Regions from separate parts of the Sorangium sp. KYC3313 genome, predicted to be linked through region 1. Evidence: riboswitches for the same ligand, from Rfam matches in the RefSeq annotation. Region 1 holds a riboswitch; each other region holds the start of a gene.

Region 1 (3,631 bases):
TCGCGGGCCGAACAGGACGTCGTCGAGGAGCGTCGCGCCGAGCAGCTGGTCGTCCGGGTCCTGGAGCACGAGCGCGGCGCCTGCGGCGACGGCGTCCGAGGGCGAGCCCACGCGGCGGCCCGCGATCTCGACGCCGCCGCCGGGCGCCGGGAGGAGCCCGACGAGCGTCCGGAGCAGCGCGGTCTTGCCGGCGCCGTTGCCGCCGAGCACCGCCACGGACTCGCCCTCGGCGACGTCGAGGCGCACGTCGCGCAGCACGGGCTCGCCGCGCCGGTAGCCGAGCCGGGGGGCGCGCAGCGCGATCATCCGGCCTCTCCCGCGGCGACGCTGAGCCCGAGGGCGGCGAGGGCGGCGGCGGCGAACGCGACGTTCGCTGTAGGCGCGCTCGTCCTTCGGTCGGCGACGGGGAGCTTTCCCTTGTAGCCGCGGAGCTGCATCGCGAGCGCGGCGCTCTCGGAGCGCTCCAGCGTCCGGAGCGCCACGACGCCCGCGACGGCGCCGGCCGAGCGCGCGGCGGCGCCGGGGCGGGTGAACCCGCCGCGGAGCGCGGCTGCGCTCCACGCGCTGTCGGCCGCGCTCTGGAGCACGCCGGCGAAGCGCCGCGTCAGCGCGAGCAGCTCGACGAGGGCCGCGGGGACGCCGAGCCCGGCGAGCGCCGCCTCGATCTCGGCGGGCGCGGCGGCGCCGGCGAGCCACCGGAGCACCGCGGCCGCCGCGAGGACGCGCGCGCCGATGGCGGCGGCGCGGCGGGCCCCCTCGGCCGTGAGCGCGTCGACGGGGAACGGCGCGCCGGGGAGGAGCGGCGCCCCCGGCGTGAGCGCGAGCGCGAGCGCCGCCGCGACCGCTCCGAGCCACGCGGCGGGCGCGGCGGCGCGGAGGACGGCGCGCGCCGGCGTGCCCTGGAGGCGGAGGGCCGCGCACGCGAGGAGGAGCAGCGCGGCCGGGGTGACGGGCGAGCGCGCGCCCGCGGCGACGCAGCACGCCGCCACGGCGGCCCCGAGGCGGAGCCGGGCGTCCACGTCCCGGAGCCGCGCGGGGGGGTCAGTCCGCACGGAGGCCTTCGCCGTCGGCCCTGCCCGCCGGCGCGCCCGCGCGCTCGACGAAGAGCACGCGCGAGAAATAGCCGACGGCGAAGCCGGCGAGGAGCCCGGCCCAGAGGAACGCGAAGAGCAGGAGGTCGCCCTCGAGGCCCGCGAACAGCGGCCCCGTGTCGTGGCGCCCCGCGTCCTCGGCGACGCGGCGGACCACGGCCTCGTCGACGCCGTCCCAGGACGCGTTGCCGCAGGCGGCGAGCCAGAATGAACCGGCGAGCAGGAGCGCCGCGCGCGCGCGCCGCGCGAGCGGCGCTGGCAGCGGGCGCTGTCCGAGCCGCCGGGTCACGAGGCCCCCGGGGCGAGCCGGACGACCTGGAGCCGGTCCAGGATGTCGGGCCGCCGGGCGCGCAGGAAGACGAGCGCCCCCGCGGTCATGACGCCCTCGAGGATGCCGAGCGGCAGCTGGGTGGGGACGAAGGCGAGGGCGACGCCCGTGAACATGGACGTCACCGAGCCCTCGCCCGAGAGCCCGAGCGCGAGCGCGAGCGCCGTGGTGGCGTACGTTGCCCAGTCCGACGTCACGCCCGCGAGGAAGCCCGCGACCCAGAGGTTCGCGCCGCAGCGCCGCGCGAGATGGAAGGCGAAGTATCCGGTGAAGGCGCCCGCGATGCCCATCGACGCGACGTCGGCGCCGAGCGTTGTGAGGCCGCCGTGCGCGAGGAAGAGGGCCTGGATAAGGAGCGCCACCACGGTGACGAGGACGGTCATCCAGGGGCCGATGAGCACCGCCGCGAGCCCTGTGCCGCACGGGTGGGAGCAGGTCCCGGCGGTCGGCACCGGCACGGGCATGCACGAGATCGCGAAGACGGCTGCCGCGATGAGGCCGACGAACGGCTTGTAGAAGGCGTCCTGCCGGGTGCGGCGCCGGAGCAGGTGGAGGGCGATCGCGACGAAGGGCAGGGCGAGCGCGTTCCAGAAGGCGCACCAGCCGAGCGGCAGGACACCTTCCGCGAGGTGCATCGCCGCCGCGGGCCGGGGCGCGAGGAGCGTTCCCAAGGACACGGCGGCGATCGACAATGCGCGGCCGTGAAGACCGATTTCGGCGCTCCGGGTGAAGTCCGCACCCGGACGCCACGAAGACGTGCGCAAGCTGCACCTCGTGGGAGGCTCGGGTAGGTCTCCCGGCTCATGGGTTCAGGGAGCTGCTCGAGCTCCCAGCGCTGCGTCCACCTTCCCAGGCCTCTTTCAATGAGGCCCAGTGGTCTTCGGAAGCAGCTCCCCACTCACGGTGGCGGGACCGCGCCGGTTTTGCACCGGCTTCCCTGTTATGCCCCGGAGGGCACCCGAGGAATGGATTGTCAGGCCGGTGCTCGGTAATCCCGTTTCGTGCCCGGCGTCAAGGACGTCGCGCCCCGATCGTGGACGAGGGGGCTCGCGGCCCGCCGCGAGCCCCCTCGTCCGCGGCGTCGGCGCGGCGGTGATGCCTGCGCTGGTGGACACCCTGCCCTCGGGGGCGCTGCCGAGGCGCACGAGGCCATCGCCGCCGAGGCGCGCCGCGCGCCCGTCGGCGCCCCCCATCGAGCGGTCATGGGCGCCGACGAGCGCTCGAGGCCCTGTCGTGCTGTGGCCCGAGGTCGAGAAATTGACCCAGACGCATCACGCGACGAGTCGTCGAGCGCACGTCTCGAATTATGTCCCCCTTAGATAAAGACTGTTTACTTTGTCGCCGCGCGGGCGCAGCCCCCGTCTCGGTTGGGGCCCGGACGAGGGGCTCTCGTGCGCTTGAATGCGGGCGGCGGCGCATTCCTTCCGCAGTGTGCTTTGTTCGTCCTGGCTCTTTACTCGGGAGCAGGTGTCCGGTGTACGGCCTGTTGCCTCGTGGCCTCTCTTATTGAAGAGATGAGGGATTTCGTGTTCGCTCGTCTCGGAATGCGAGACGAACGCTGTGCTGGGTGCTGTCTCTGGTGGAGGGGTATGCCCGGCTCGAACGTGAATTCCCGCAGATCGTGTGTGTGGGGGCCGCGCGCCCGCCTGGCTGCCTGGCCGCCTTCGCGCCTGGAGCGTTCTGCTCGCTCGGCGTGCACGCGTTGCACTTTGTTATCGACAACGCGCTTGCGGATGCCACAATCTGACTACCGCATGCGCACCGGCGCGGACCCCCCAGCCCGGAGCGCATGCGGTCTTTCTTCTGCACCGTGGCGGACGTTCAAGACTCCGGCGCGGTTTCCCTGCCGCGGTCATTCTGGGCCCCCCTCCAGCGTGATGCGCGGTATTTTTTTTGCCCTCGAGCGCGCGGTTCGCGCCTTCCGAGGCGTCACTTTCCGGTGAACGTGGCCTGCGATTTCGCCAGGAACGCTTTCATTCCGAGCTGTTGATCTTCGCTGCCGAAGAGCGCGGCGAATGCCTGTGCTTCCAGCTCGTTGGCGGCGGCGAGGTCGAGGCTCTCGCCGCGCAGGAGGACGCGCTTGGCGGCGGCGACGGCGAGCGGGCCGCGCGAGGCGATCTTGAGGGCGGTCTCGCGGGCGCGCGCGAGCAGCTCGGTCGCTGGGAAGACGGCGTTGACGAGCCCGATCGACAGCGCCTGCTGGGCGGTGATC
Region 2 (3,631 bases), 5.0 Mb from region 1:
CAGCGCGCCGAGCTCCTCGCCGCGCGCGGAGCCGAGGTTGATCATGGCGATCGGGGTGCCTCGCTGCGCGGCGCGCAGCACGAAGCGGTAGCCCGAGAAGACCGCCAGCGACGAGCCGACGACGAGCAGCGCGTCCGCCGCGTCCACGAGCGCGAACGCCGCGTCGACGATCGGCCGGGCCACGTTCTCGCCGAAGAAGACGACGCGCGGCTTGAGCGGCCCATCGCAGCGGAGGCACGGCGGCGCACGGAAGCCCGCCACGCGCTCGGCGGGCAGGTCGGCGTCGCCGTCGGGGGCGAGGTCGGCCGCGAGGCGCAGCCAGCCGGGGTTCTGGGCGAGGAGCCGCTCCTGGAGGGCGGCGCGCCGCTCCATCGCGCCGCACGCGAGGCAGGCGACCTCGGAGAGCGTCCCGTGCAGCTCGATGACACGACGGCTGCCCGCGGCCTGGTGGAGGCCGTCGACGTTCTGCGTGATGAGGCCCTCGAGCTGCCCCGCCTGCTCGAGCCGCGCGAGGGCGCGGTGGGCGGGGTTCGGCTCGGCCCTGGAGAACCGCTCCCAGCCGATCACGGCGCGCGCCCAGTAGCGCTGCCGGATCTCGGCCGAGCAGGAGAACTCCCGCCCCTGGATCGGGTTCCGCGCGCGGCGCCGCGTCTCGGGGCCTCGATAATCGGGGATGCCGGACTCGGTGCTGCACCCCGCGCCCGTCAGCGCCACGATCCGCTTGCCGCGCAGGAGCGCGACGAGGTCGTCGAGCGGATCGGCCGGACGCGCTTCGCTGAGCGGCATAGGCCCGGGTTGTGGCCCGCGACGGCGCGCGCCGCCAGCGTCGACCCCGCAACCATGCAACCGAGCGTGCAACGGAGCACGCAACCGCGCATGCAACCGGGCAACGGAGCTCCCCCACAACATCTCGCTTGACCGGCTCACTGCACCACCATATGTAGTGCCCATGTTGGTGCCTCGGGCTTCGGCCGGGGCTCAAAAGGGAACCCGGTGTGAATCCGGGGCTGCCCCGCAGCGGTAAGCGAGAACGATCTCCACGACGCGCACTGGCCCTCGGGCTGGGAAGCGGTGGACCGTAGGAATCCGGCGAGAGCCGGAGCGCTCGTGAGCCCGAAGACCTGCCAACGTCCTGCGCTGGGAGACATCCGGCGCCGGTTTGACCTGGAAGCCTCGAGGGAGGCGGGTAGGTCCGAGCTGGCGCAGACTCTCGCGCTTGTCCCGGTTCCGACCCCCTCCCGCGCTGTCTTCCTTTCGCCCGCGGGGGCGAGCGGTCGGTCCGAGGGCTCCTCCAAAGAGCCTGGCGCACCCATGCGCATCGGCTGGCCTCTTCGCTCTCGCGGCATCGACGCGAGCGGTCCGGGACCGCTCGGAACGAGCACGACGAGGAGGATGCCATGCTGAACGAACCGTTGGTGAAGAGCAACGGCGCGGCGCCGTTGCGCGCGCTCCACGCACCCCACGCACCCCACGCGCCCGCCATGACGAGCGCCGGCGCGGAGGAGACGCCCCCGCACACGACGATGCGGGTGAAGAAGAGGAACGGGTCGAGCGAGCCAGTCGACGTCAACAAGATCGTCCGCGCCGTGAGCCGCTCGTGCGCGGCCCTGTCCGACGTGGACGCGCTACGCGTCGCGACGAAGACCATCAGCGGCCTCTACGACGGCGCGACGACGCGCGAGCTCGATCAGCTCTCCATCCAGACGGCGGCGTCGCTCATCGCCGATGAGCCCCAGTACGCGAAGCTCGCGGCGCGCCTGCTCGCCACGTACATCGACAAGGAAGTCCGCAATCAGGAGATCCACGCCTTCTCGCAGTCCATCGCCGTGGGGCGGCGGCTGGGCCTCATCAACGATCGGCTCCACGGCTTCGTGGCGCAGAACGCCCGCAAGCTGAACGACGCCATCGAGCCGGGGCGCGACCACGAGCTCGAGTACTTCGGCCTGCGGACGCTCTACGACCGCTACCTGCTCAAGCACCCGGAGACGCGCCTCGTCATCGAGACGCCGCAGCAGTTCTTCCTGCGCATCGCGTGCGCGCTGTCCGAGACGGCGGCGCAGGCCGTCGAGCTCTACAGGCTCTTCTCGTCGCTCGATTACCTGCCGAGCTCACCGACGATGTTCAACTCCGGGACGAGCCACGAGCAGCTCTCGAGCTGCTTTCTGCTCGACTCGCCGGACGATCACCTCGAGACCATCTACCAGCGCTACACCGACGTCGCGATGCTCTCGAAGTTCTCGGGCGGCATCGGGCTCGCCTACCACCGGGTGCGGTCGCGCGGCTCGCTCATCGAGAGCACCAACGGGCACTCCAGCGGGATCGTGCCGTGGCTCAAGACGCTCGACGCGTCCGTCGCGGCCGTGAACCAGGGCGGCAAGCGCAAGGGCGCGTGCTGCGTCTACCTCGAGCCGTGGCACGCCGACGTCGAGGAGTTCCTCTCGCTGCGCGACAACACGGGCGACGAGGCCGCGCGCACGCACAACCTGAACCTCGCGAGCTGGGTCCCGGACCTCTTCATGAAGCGGGTCGAGGCCGACGGCGAATGGAGCCTGTTCGACCCGAAGGACGTGCGCGATCTCCCCGATCTCTACGGTGAGGAGTTCGAGCGTCGCTACGTCGAGGCCGAGCGGGCGGGCCTCGCCAAGAAGACGATGAAGGCCCGCGAGCTCTACGCGCGGATGATGCGCACGCTCGCGCAGACAGGCAACGGCTGGATGACGTTCAAGGACAAGTCGAACCGCGCCTGCAACCAGACGGCGCTGCCGGGCAGGATCGTCCACCTCTCGAACCTCTGCACCGAGATCCTGGAGGTGACCTCGAACGAGGAGTCGGCCGTCTGCAACCTGGGCTCGATCAACCTCGCGCGCCACACGGTCGCCGGCGAAGACGGCGCGGTCGCGCTCGACTTCGAGAAGCTCGCGCGCACGGTGCGGACCGCGGTCCGCCAGCTCGACCGCGTCATCGACCTCAACTACTACCCCATCCCCTCGACGAGGCGATCGAACCTCCGCTGGCGGCCCGTCGGGCTCGGGCTCATGGGCCTGCAGGACGTGTTCTTCCAGATGCGCCTGCCGTTCGACGCCCCGGCGGCGCGGGAGCTCTCGAGGCGGATCTCGGAGGAGGTGTATTACCACGCGCTCTCGACGTCCGCGGACCTCGCGGCGGAGAAGGGGCGGCACCCGGCGTTCGACGAGACGCGCGCCGCGCGCGGAGAGCTCCAGTTCGACGCGTGGGGCGTCGTCCCGGAGGACACGGCGCGCTGGGAGGCGCTCCGCGCGCGCGTCCAGGCCGGGGGGCTCAGGAACTCGCTGCTCGTCGCCATCGCGCCGACGGCCACCATCGCGTCGATCGCTGGCTGCTACGAGTGCATCGAGCCGCAGGTGTCCAACCTCTTCAAGCGCGAGACGCTCTCGGGGGACTTCCTGCAGATGAACCGCTACCTGGTCGCGGAGCTCAAGCGGCTCGGCGCCTGGAACGACGCGGTGCGCGCCCGGCTCAAGCTCGCGGAGGGCTCGGTCCAGGGCATGGACGAGCTGCCCGAGCAGCTCCGCGCCGTGTTCCGGACGGCGTGGGAGATCCCGATGCGCTCGCTCATCGACATGGCCGCGGATCGCGGGGCCTTCATCGATCA
Region 3 (3,631 bases), 5.0 Mb from region 1:
GCGGTGGTCTCGGCGAGCTCGTGCTCGCCGCTCGATCCGAGGACGATCCCGGCCCCGGCATAGAGGCGGAGCGCCCGGCCGGCGACGTCGGCGCAGCGGATGACGACCGCCCACTCGCCGTCGCCGCTGGCGTCGGACCAGCCCACGAGCCCCGTGAAGAACCCGCGATCGAACCGCTCGATCGCCTCGATGGCGTCGCGGGCGCGCTCCGTGGGGTAGCCGCACACGGCGGGCGTCGGGTGCAGCGCGGTGGCCAGCTTCATCGAGGAGATCGAGAGATCGCGCAGCTCCCCGGTGAGCCGGCTCGACAGGTGCCACAGCGTCGGGGTCTGCGTGAGCGACGGCTCGTCGGGGACGCTCAGGCGCCGGCAGAACGGCCGGAGCGCGGCGGCGACGGCGTCGACGACGATCGCGTGCTCGTGCCGGTCCTTCTCGGACGCGAGCAGCGCGATCGCCCGCCGGCGGTCCTCGTCGGGGTCCGGGCTGCGGACCGCGGAGCCGGCGAGCGGATTGGCGATCACCCGGAGCCCGGAGCGGGACAGGAGCAGCTCCGGGCTCGCGCCGAGGAGCGTCCGCGCGCGCGAGGTCGGGACGCCGCGCTCCGCGCTGGAGAGCCCCGCGGTCGGATCCGAGAGGTTGGCGGCGAAGGTGTAGCCGCTCCGGTTCTGCTGCGAGAGGCGCTGGAGGACGAGGCGGAGATCGACCGGCTCTCGCAGGACCATCTCCAGCATCCTGGACAGGACCACCTTGCTCAGCGCCCCGGACCGCATCAGGCCCACCGCCGTCTCGACGCCGCGCACGTAGTCGCGGGGCTCGGGGATCTGGCGCAGCTCCTGGATGGTGATCGGCAGCTGCGACCGCGGCGATTCCGACGTGGGGTTGAGCGGGCCCGCGCTCTGGATCGCCCTCGGCACGATGAGGTGCGCCGGCGACGTGCTGTTGAACGGCACCGCGCCGACCACCATGGGGAAGCTCTGGCCGGCGCCGGCCCTCGACGCCGCCGCGAGCACCCTCGTGACGCGGTCCGCGAGGCGGTCGCCCTGATCCGCGCCGTTCGGCTCGAGGATCATGTCGTGTACGCCCTGCGCGAGGAGGGTGCGTGTCGGCGACGCGAAGAAGAACGCCGACTCAGGGGTGTATTGCTTCAACAGCTGCCCTGCGTTGACCGCGGGCAGCGCGACAGAGGCCGGTATCGAGATGGAACTCGTCACATTCAGCTCCGATGGGCGTCGAGAGCCACGTGGGCTCAGGTCATCGGGCGCTGGACGTCAGGTCTCGGGCCGCTCGTTTCCGATAACTGATAAAGAAAATCAGTTTCAAGTGACTCATGACACGCGCGTGCAAGACTGTCAAGGGACTCCCGGTTCTGTCTCGGGTGTGCGTCGCCGGTGGGCCCGTGGGCGGGGCGCTCTGGACCTTCGCTTCTGCGTTGACATCCTGCGTGACGGGTGCGACGAGTCGCCCCGCCATCGGTGCTCGTCCGGCCATCGCCTGGCGAGCTGAAAAGGGAACCCGGTGAGAATCCGGGACTGCCCCCGCAGCGGTGAACGGGAACGACCATCACCAAGAAGCACTGGGCATGCACCCGAGCAGCCCGGGAAGCGGTGATGTGTAGGAGAGCGACCGGCGACGGCCGCAGCGCCCGTGAGTCCGAAGACCTGCCGAGGTGCGCGCGCCGGTTCGCTGGCGCGCGCTGACCTGAGCCTTCGAGGGGAAGGCGCCCAGGCTCTCGACCACCTCGCTCGCGCGCGGTGCCGTGGCCCGTCACGCAGCCCCTCGCTTCGGCTCTCGGCTCACCCGGAGCAGCGCTGGGTCGACGCGGGCAGGCGGCGCGTGAATGGTTGATTCTTCTGATCGTCGGTCGCGTCGGCGCCGGAGCGCCGGCGCGGCGTGCTGGCTCGCGCTCGCCGCCTGCGGCGCCGTGGCGGCCCTGCCGGCCGCCCGCGCCGACGAGCCGCGCAGGCCGGAGGCCGAGCAGGAGGGCGGTCGCGCCGCCGCCCCGCCGGGGACGGCCCCGCTGGAGGTGCGCGTCGAGGGGGATCGCGTGCGCGCGCCCGCGCCGCCCAAGGACAGGTCCGTCGCGGGCTCGGTGCTGGGCCGCGAGCGCCTCACCGGCGCGGGGCTCGGGGCGGCGGACGTGCTCCGCACGCAGCCGGGCGTCCTCATCGTCGAGTCGGGCGGCTTCGGCGGGCCGGCGACCGCGGCCCTCCGGGGAGCGACAGCAACGCAGACGCCGGTGTACCTCGCCGGCGTCCGCCTGAACGACGACGTCGTGGGCACGGCGGATCTCTCCCTCGTGCCCCTCTGGCTCATCGAGCGCGTCGAGATCTACCGTGGCCACGCGCCCATCGAGGCGGACCGCCTCGGCCCCGGCGGCGCGATCTTCTTCGAGCCGCGGCGGCCTTCCCGGACGACGGCCGGCGTCGGCGTCATGGCGGGCTCGCTCGGCGCGCGGCGCGGGTGGGCGTTCGCCGGCGCCAGCGCGGGCCCGGTGAGCTCGATCGTCGGGGTGAGCGCGGAGGCCGCGGAGAACCGCTACGCCTTCGTCGACGATCGCGGGACGCTCTTCGACGAGAGCGACGACACCCTGGAGCGCCGGCAGAACGCCGACGTGCGCACGATCGACGCCTGGGCGCTCGCGCGCGTCGAGCTCGGGGGCGGCGCGATCGTCGACGTGATCGCGAACGGCACCGATCGCGAGCAGGGCGTGCCGAGGCTCGCGCTCCTGCCGTCCCGGGAGGCGCGGGGGGAGTCGCGGCGCGCGCTGACGTCCGTCGCGGCGCGGGTGCCGTTCGGCCGAGAGGCGCAGCACACGCTCGAGGCGCGCACCTCGTTCATCGAGGCGCGGTCGGAGGTCCACGACCCGCTCTTCGAGCTCGCCCTGCTCACGCCGGAGCTCCGGCTCGCCGGCCGCCGCCTGGAGCAGACGCTCGGGGCGACGCTCTCCTTCGCTGACCGGCTCCGGGTGCGGCCCGTGCTCTCGGTCGCGCGCGAGGGCATCTCGCGCGCGCCGGACGACGTCCCGCTCGCGCGGGCGCGGCGCTCGTTCGCGCGCGGCGCCGTCAGCGCGGAGGCGCGCCTCGGCGAGGGGCTCGCGCTGCACGCCCTCGCGAGCGGGGAGTGCCACGCCACCGGCGCGGACCGGGAGCGCCCTTGCGACGTGCTCGTCCCGACCGGGCGGGTCGGCGTGGAGGTGGGGAGCGACCGGCTCCGGCTCCTCGCGACCGTGGGCCGCTACGTCCGCGTCCCGACGCTCGGCGAGGTGTACGGCGTCTCCGGCGTCGTCCACGGCAACGCGGCGCTCGAGCCGGAGTCGGGCGCCACGATCGAGGCCGGGATCCGGGCGCAGACGGGGCGCGGCGCCGTGCTGCGCGGCGCCTTCATCGACGTGTTCGCGTTCGGGAGCGCGGTCTCCGGGCTCGTCGCGTACGAGAAGTCCGGCCAGGGCTACGTGAACCCGTACAACGTCGGCCGCGCCCGCGTCGTGGGCGCGGAGCTCCTGGCCGGGGTCGAGGTGACCCGGTTCCTCCGCGCCGAGATCGCGGCGACGCTGCTCGATCCGCGGGACACGACGCCGGGGCGGACGACCAGGAACGACCTCCTCCCGTTCCGCTCGCGCCTCGTCGTCGCG
Region 4 (3,631 bases), 950 kb from region 1:
CGCGACCCGCAGGCCGACCTCGTAGCCCGTCGCGGGCGTGATCAGCGTCGCCGCCCCCTCGCCCAGCACCGCGCCCTGCGCGTCGTTCGAGTGGAAGCCCCGCCCGAAGTGGGCGAACAGATCGACCCCCTCGACGGGCGACACGATCGCCGTGAGCTTCGGGAGCAGCTGCATCTGTCCCCGGGCGCCGCTCGACCTGTTCCCCGCCGTCTCGAGGTCCTCGCCCGGGTCGTCCACGTTGACGTCGATCCACTGCGCGCGCGCCCCGAGCACGACGCGGAGCCAGCGCCGGAGCCGGGCGTCCTGCTCGACGTAGACGCCGATCTGGCTCTCGTCGACGTGGGTCCTGCTCTTCTCCTCGACCCGCTCGCGCGCCTCGTCGTGGTGGAGGGACTTGTCGATCGCGTCCGCGCGGATCTGCGCGCCCAGCGAGGTCGTGAACCTCGCCCCGCCGATCTCGTATTGCCTGCGGAACCGGAGATCGGCGCCCCCGACGGCGCGGTCGTCGTTCTGCTCGATCTGGTCGCCCCGGACGGGGTCCTCGCTGAAGAAGGTGAAGTTCGAGTACAGCGTGAAGCGGTACCGGACGAGGTAGGCCAGCGCGCTCAGATCGGCGTCCCGCCACGCGGTCGAGGTTGCAACGGACGCCATGTGCCGCTCGGTCGCCCCGCCCTCGGTCGGATCCACGGCGCCGAAATGGTCGATGCACGGCTGTCCGAACGCCGACGGCGGCGGGTTCAGGCCGCCCTGCTCGCCCTCGCCGCACACCGCGCGCGCGGGGATCTGGCCGGAGCCGTGCCAGGTCGATCCGTACGACATCCAGGTCATCTGGACCTTCCCGGTGTTGCCCAGATCGTGCGTGGCCCGCAGGTACACGTTGAAGCGCTCGAGCCGCTCCGGGCTCAGGAACGGCCCGTCGTTCCGGTAGATCTCCGCCGCGGCCACCGCGCGCCACGCGTCGCCGAGATCCGGCGAGGCGATGACGAGGCCGCGCTGGATACCGTACTGCCCCAGGCTGACCTGCGCGTGGCTCTCCTCGAGCTTCTCGGCGAAGCGCAGGTTGACGGCGCCCGCCGTACCGAAGTCGCCGATGCTCGCGTAATAAGGCCCCTTGTACCCGTCGAGCCCTGTCACGAGCTCCGGGATCATGAAGTAGAGATCGGTGAAGCCGTGCCCGTGGCCGTGGCTGACCATGTTGACGGGCACGCCGTCGACGAAGAAGGCGACGTCGGTCCCGTGGTCCGCGTCGAACCCGCGGAGGAAGTACTGGTTCGCCTTGCCGCCGCCCGCGTGCTGCACGGCGAAGAGCCCGGGGACCGACTCGAGGAGGTCGCCCGGCCGGAGCCTCGGCCTGAGCTCGAGCTCCCGGTGTCCGACGGAGACGCGCGACGCGGCCTCGCTGCCCGGCTTCTCCGCCTGGATCGTGACCTCGATCGCGGCGTCGCCCGCGGGCGCGCCCGCACCGGTGGGCTCTGCAGCGGCGGCCTCCGGCGGGGCAGCGGGCGCCTCGGGGGCAGCGGGCGGCTCGGAGGTGTCGCCCTCGGCGCGCGCGGGCCGCGCGGCGGCCAGCACCATGGATAAAGCGGCGAGCAGATGAAGATGAAGCAGATGAGATGGATGGCGGTGCCCGTGGCTCGTCGTGACCGTCTCGCGCAGCATTCGCGTCCTCCTTCGCTGCAATCGCGCGGAGCGGCGCCGTGCCGCTCGCGTCGAGCTCCGCGAGGACGAAATGGCTGGCCATCGCACGGTGCGCTGGACCGACCTCTCGCCCCCACGGGCGACCGGAAGGCGACGCGGGGGGCGGTTCGGTATCCGGGACGTGGCAGAGGCAGAGCTGCACCGGCTCGGACCTCACCGCCTCCCTCGAGGCTCCCAGGTCGAACCGGCGCCGGATGTCTCCCGCCGCCGGGCGCTGGCAGGTCTTCGGGCTCGCGAGCGCTCCGGTCAGACCGGCTCCCTACTGTCCACCGCTTCCCAGCCCTCGACGGGCCAGTGCTTGGGGTGGAGGTCGTTCTCGCTTACCGCTGCGGGGCAGCCCCGGAGTTTCACCGGGTTCCCTCTTCGGCCCAGGCGAACGCCCGGGCACCAGCGCGGCGCGCACCCTATGGCCGTGCGCCTTCGGCTGTCAATCGCTACCGCTCCCCTCGCCCGCCCGCGCGGATGCCGCGCAGGCCGAACGTTCGGGCTCTAGCGAGGATGGGCTCGCTCCTCCGTGGGTCGCGTGCTACACGGCCGCGGCCGTATATGCCCCGTAACGATCTCCGCAATATCGCCATCGTCGCCCACGTCGACCACGGGAAGACGACCCTCGTCGATCACATGCTCCGCCAGTCGGGCGCCTTCCGAGAGAACGAGGTCGTGGCCGAGCGTGTCATGGACTCGAACGACCTCGAGCGGGAGCGCGGCATCACCATCCTCGCGAAGAACACGAGCATCCGGTACCGCGGGGTCAAGATCAACATCGTCGACACGCCCGGCCACTCCGACTTCGGCGGCGAGGTCGAGCGCACGCTCATGATGGCCGACGGGGCGCTCCTCCTCGTCGACGCCGCCGAGGGCCCGCTGCCGCAGACGCGCTTCGTGCTCTCGAAGTGCCTCCAGCGCGGCTTCCCGGTCATCGTGGTCATCAACAAGATCGACCGGAGCGACGCGCGCGCCCACGAGGTGCTCTCCGAGGTGTTCGACCTCTTCTGCGACCTCGAGGCCGGCGACGCGCAGATGGACTTCGCGACGCTCTACGCGATCGCGAAGTTCGGCCAGGCGAAGCGCGAGCTCGAGCACGAGGCGAAGGACCTCGAGCCGCTCTTCGAGACCATCCTCGAGCGGGTCCCCGGCCCCTCCGGCGACCCCGACGGTCCGCTCCAGGTCATCGTCTGCAACACGACCCACGACGACTACGTGGGCCGGCTCGCGGTCGGCCGGGTGGTCCGCGGCACCGCCCGTTCGGGCGCCGACGTCGCGCTCCTCGGCGAGGGCGGGCAGTCGCGCGGCTACGTGAAGATGCTCTACGCGTACGAGGGGCTGAAGCGGGTCGCGGTCGAGAGCGCCGTCGCGGGCGAGGTCATCGCCATCGCGGGGCTCGAGTCGGCCACGATCGGCGACACGATCACGGATCCGGCGCACCCCGAGGCGCTGCCGCGCATCGTGGTCGAGGAGCCGACGATCAAGATGAAGGTCGGCGTCAACACGTCGACCTTCGCCGGCAAGTGCAAGCAGTCGAAGTACCTGACGAGCCGTCACCTGAAGGAGCGGCTCGAGCGCGAGGCGATGAAGAACCTCGCGATCCGCGTGGAGCCGACGGACGTGCCCGACACGTTCGTGGTGCTCGGCCGCGGCGAGCTCCAGCTGGCGATCCTCGTGGAGACGATGCGGCGCGAGGGGTACGAGATGCAGCTCTCGAACCCCGAGGTGGTGACGCGCGAGATCGACGGCGAGGTGATGGAGCCGCTCGAGCTCGTGGTCGTGGACGTGCCGGACACCTACGTCGGCATCGTGACCGAGCGCCTCAGCTCCCGGCGCGGCCGGATGGTGAAGATGACGAACCCCGGCTTCGGCCGCGCCCGCCTCGAGTTCCGGGTGCCGTCGCGCGGGCTCATCGGCTTCCGCGGCGAGTTCCTGACCGCGACGCGCG

Evidence for each region. A riboswitch is a leader RNA that binds a small molecule or an ion and turns the genes downstream of it on or off. The one in region 1 is predicted to bind cobalamin.
Region 2: it holds a riboswitch for cobalamin, as region 1 does, so the genes downstream of both, ACSRUE_RS28515 (ribonucleoside-diphosphate reductase subunit alpha) here and ACSRUE_RS00295 (energy-coupling factor ABC transporter permease) in region 1, are expected to answer to the same signal.
Region 3: it holds a riboswitch for cobalamin, as region 1 does, so the genes downstream of both, ACSRUE_RS28500 (TonB-dependent receptor domain-containing protein) here and ACSRUE_RS00295 (energy-coupling factor ABC transporter permease) in region 1, are expected to answer to the same signal.
Region 4: it holds a riboswitch for cobalamin, as region 1 does, so the genes downstream of both, ACSRUE_RS43765 (TonB-dependent receptor) here and ACSRUE_RS00295 (energy-coupling factor ABC transporter permease) in region 1, are expected to answer to the same signal.

Annotation. Positions count from the first base shown of each region.
Region 1 covers NZ_CP197255.1:81,330-84,960, reverse strand. The annotation lists gene ACSRUE_RS00310 (energy-coupling factor ABC transporter ATP-binding protein) at 1-306, opposite strand, end outside; gene ACSRUE_RS00305 (CbiQ family ECF transporter T component) at 303-1,052, opposite strand; gene ACSRUE_RS00300 (hypothetical protein) at 1,042-1,380, opposite strand; gene ACSRUE_RS00295 (energy-coupling factor ABC transporter permease) at 1,377-2,090, opposite strand; cobalamin riboswitch at 2,189-2,396, opposite strand; gene ACSRUE_RS00290 (hypothetical protein) at 2,987-3,166, shown strand; gene ACSRUE_RS00285 (enoyl-CoA hydratase/isomerase family protein) at 3,349-3,631, opposite strand, start outside.
Region 2 covers NZ_CP197255.1:7,399,583-7,403,213, reverse strand. The annotation lists gene ACSRUE_RS28520 (NAD-dependent protein deacetylase) at 1-786, opposite strand, end outside; cobalamin riboswitch at 937-1,143, shown strand; gene ACSRUE_RS28515 (ribonucleoside-diphosphate reductase subunit alpha) at 1,398-3,631, shown strand, end outside.
Region 3 covers NZ_CP197255.1:7,393,174-7,396,804, forward strand. The annotation lists gene dhbC (isochorismate synthase DhbC) at 1-1,211, opposite strand, end outside; cobalamin riboswitch at 1,454-1,680, shown strand; gene ACSRUE_RS28500 (TonB-dependent receptor domain-containing protein) at 1,838-3,631, shown strand, end outside.
Region 4 covers NZ_CP197255.1:11,478,958-11,482,588, forward strand. The annotation lists gene ACSRUE_RS43765 (TonB-dependent receptor) at 1-1,575, opposite strand, end outside; cobalamin riboswitch at 1,898-2,105, opposite strand; gene typA (translational GTPase TypA) at 2,197-3,631, shown strand, end outside.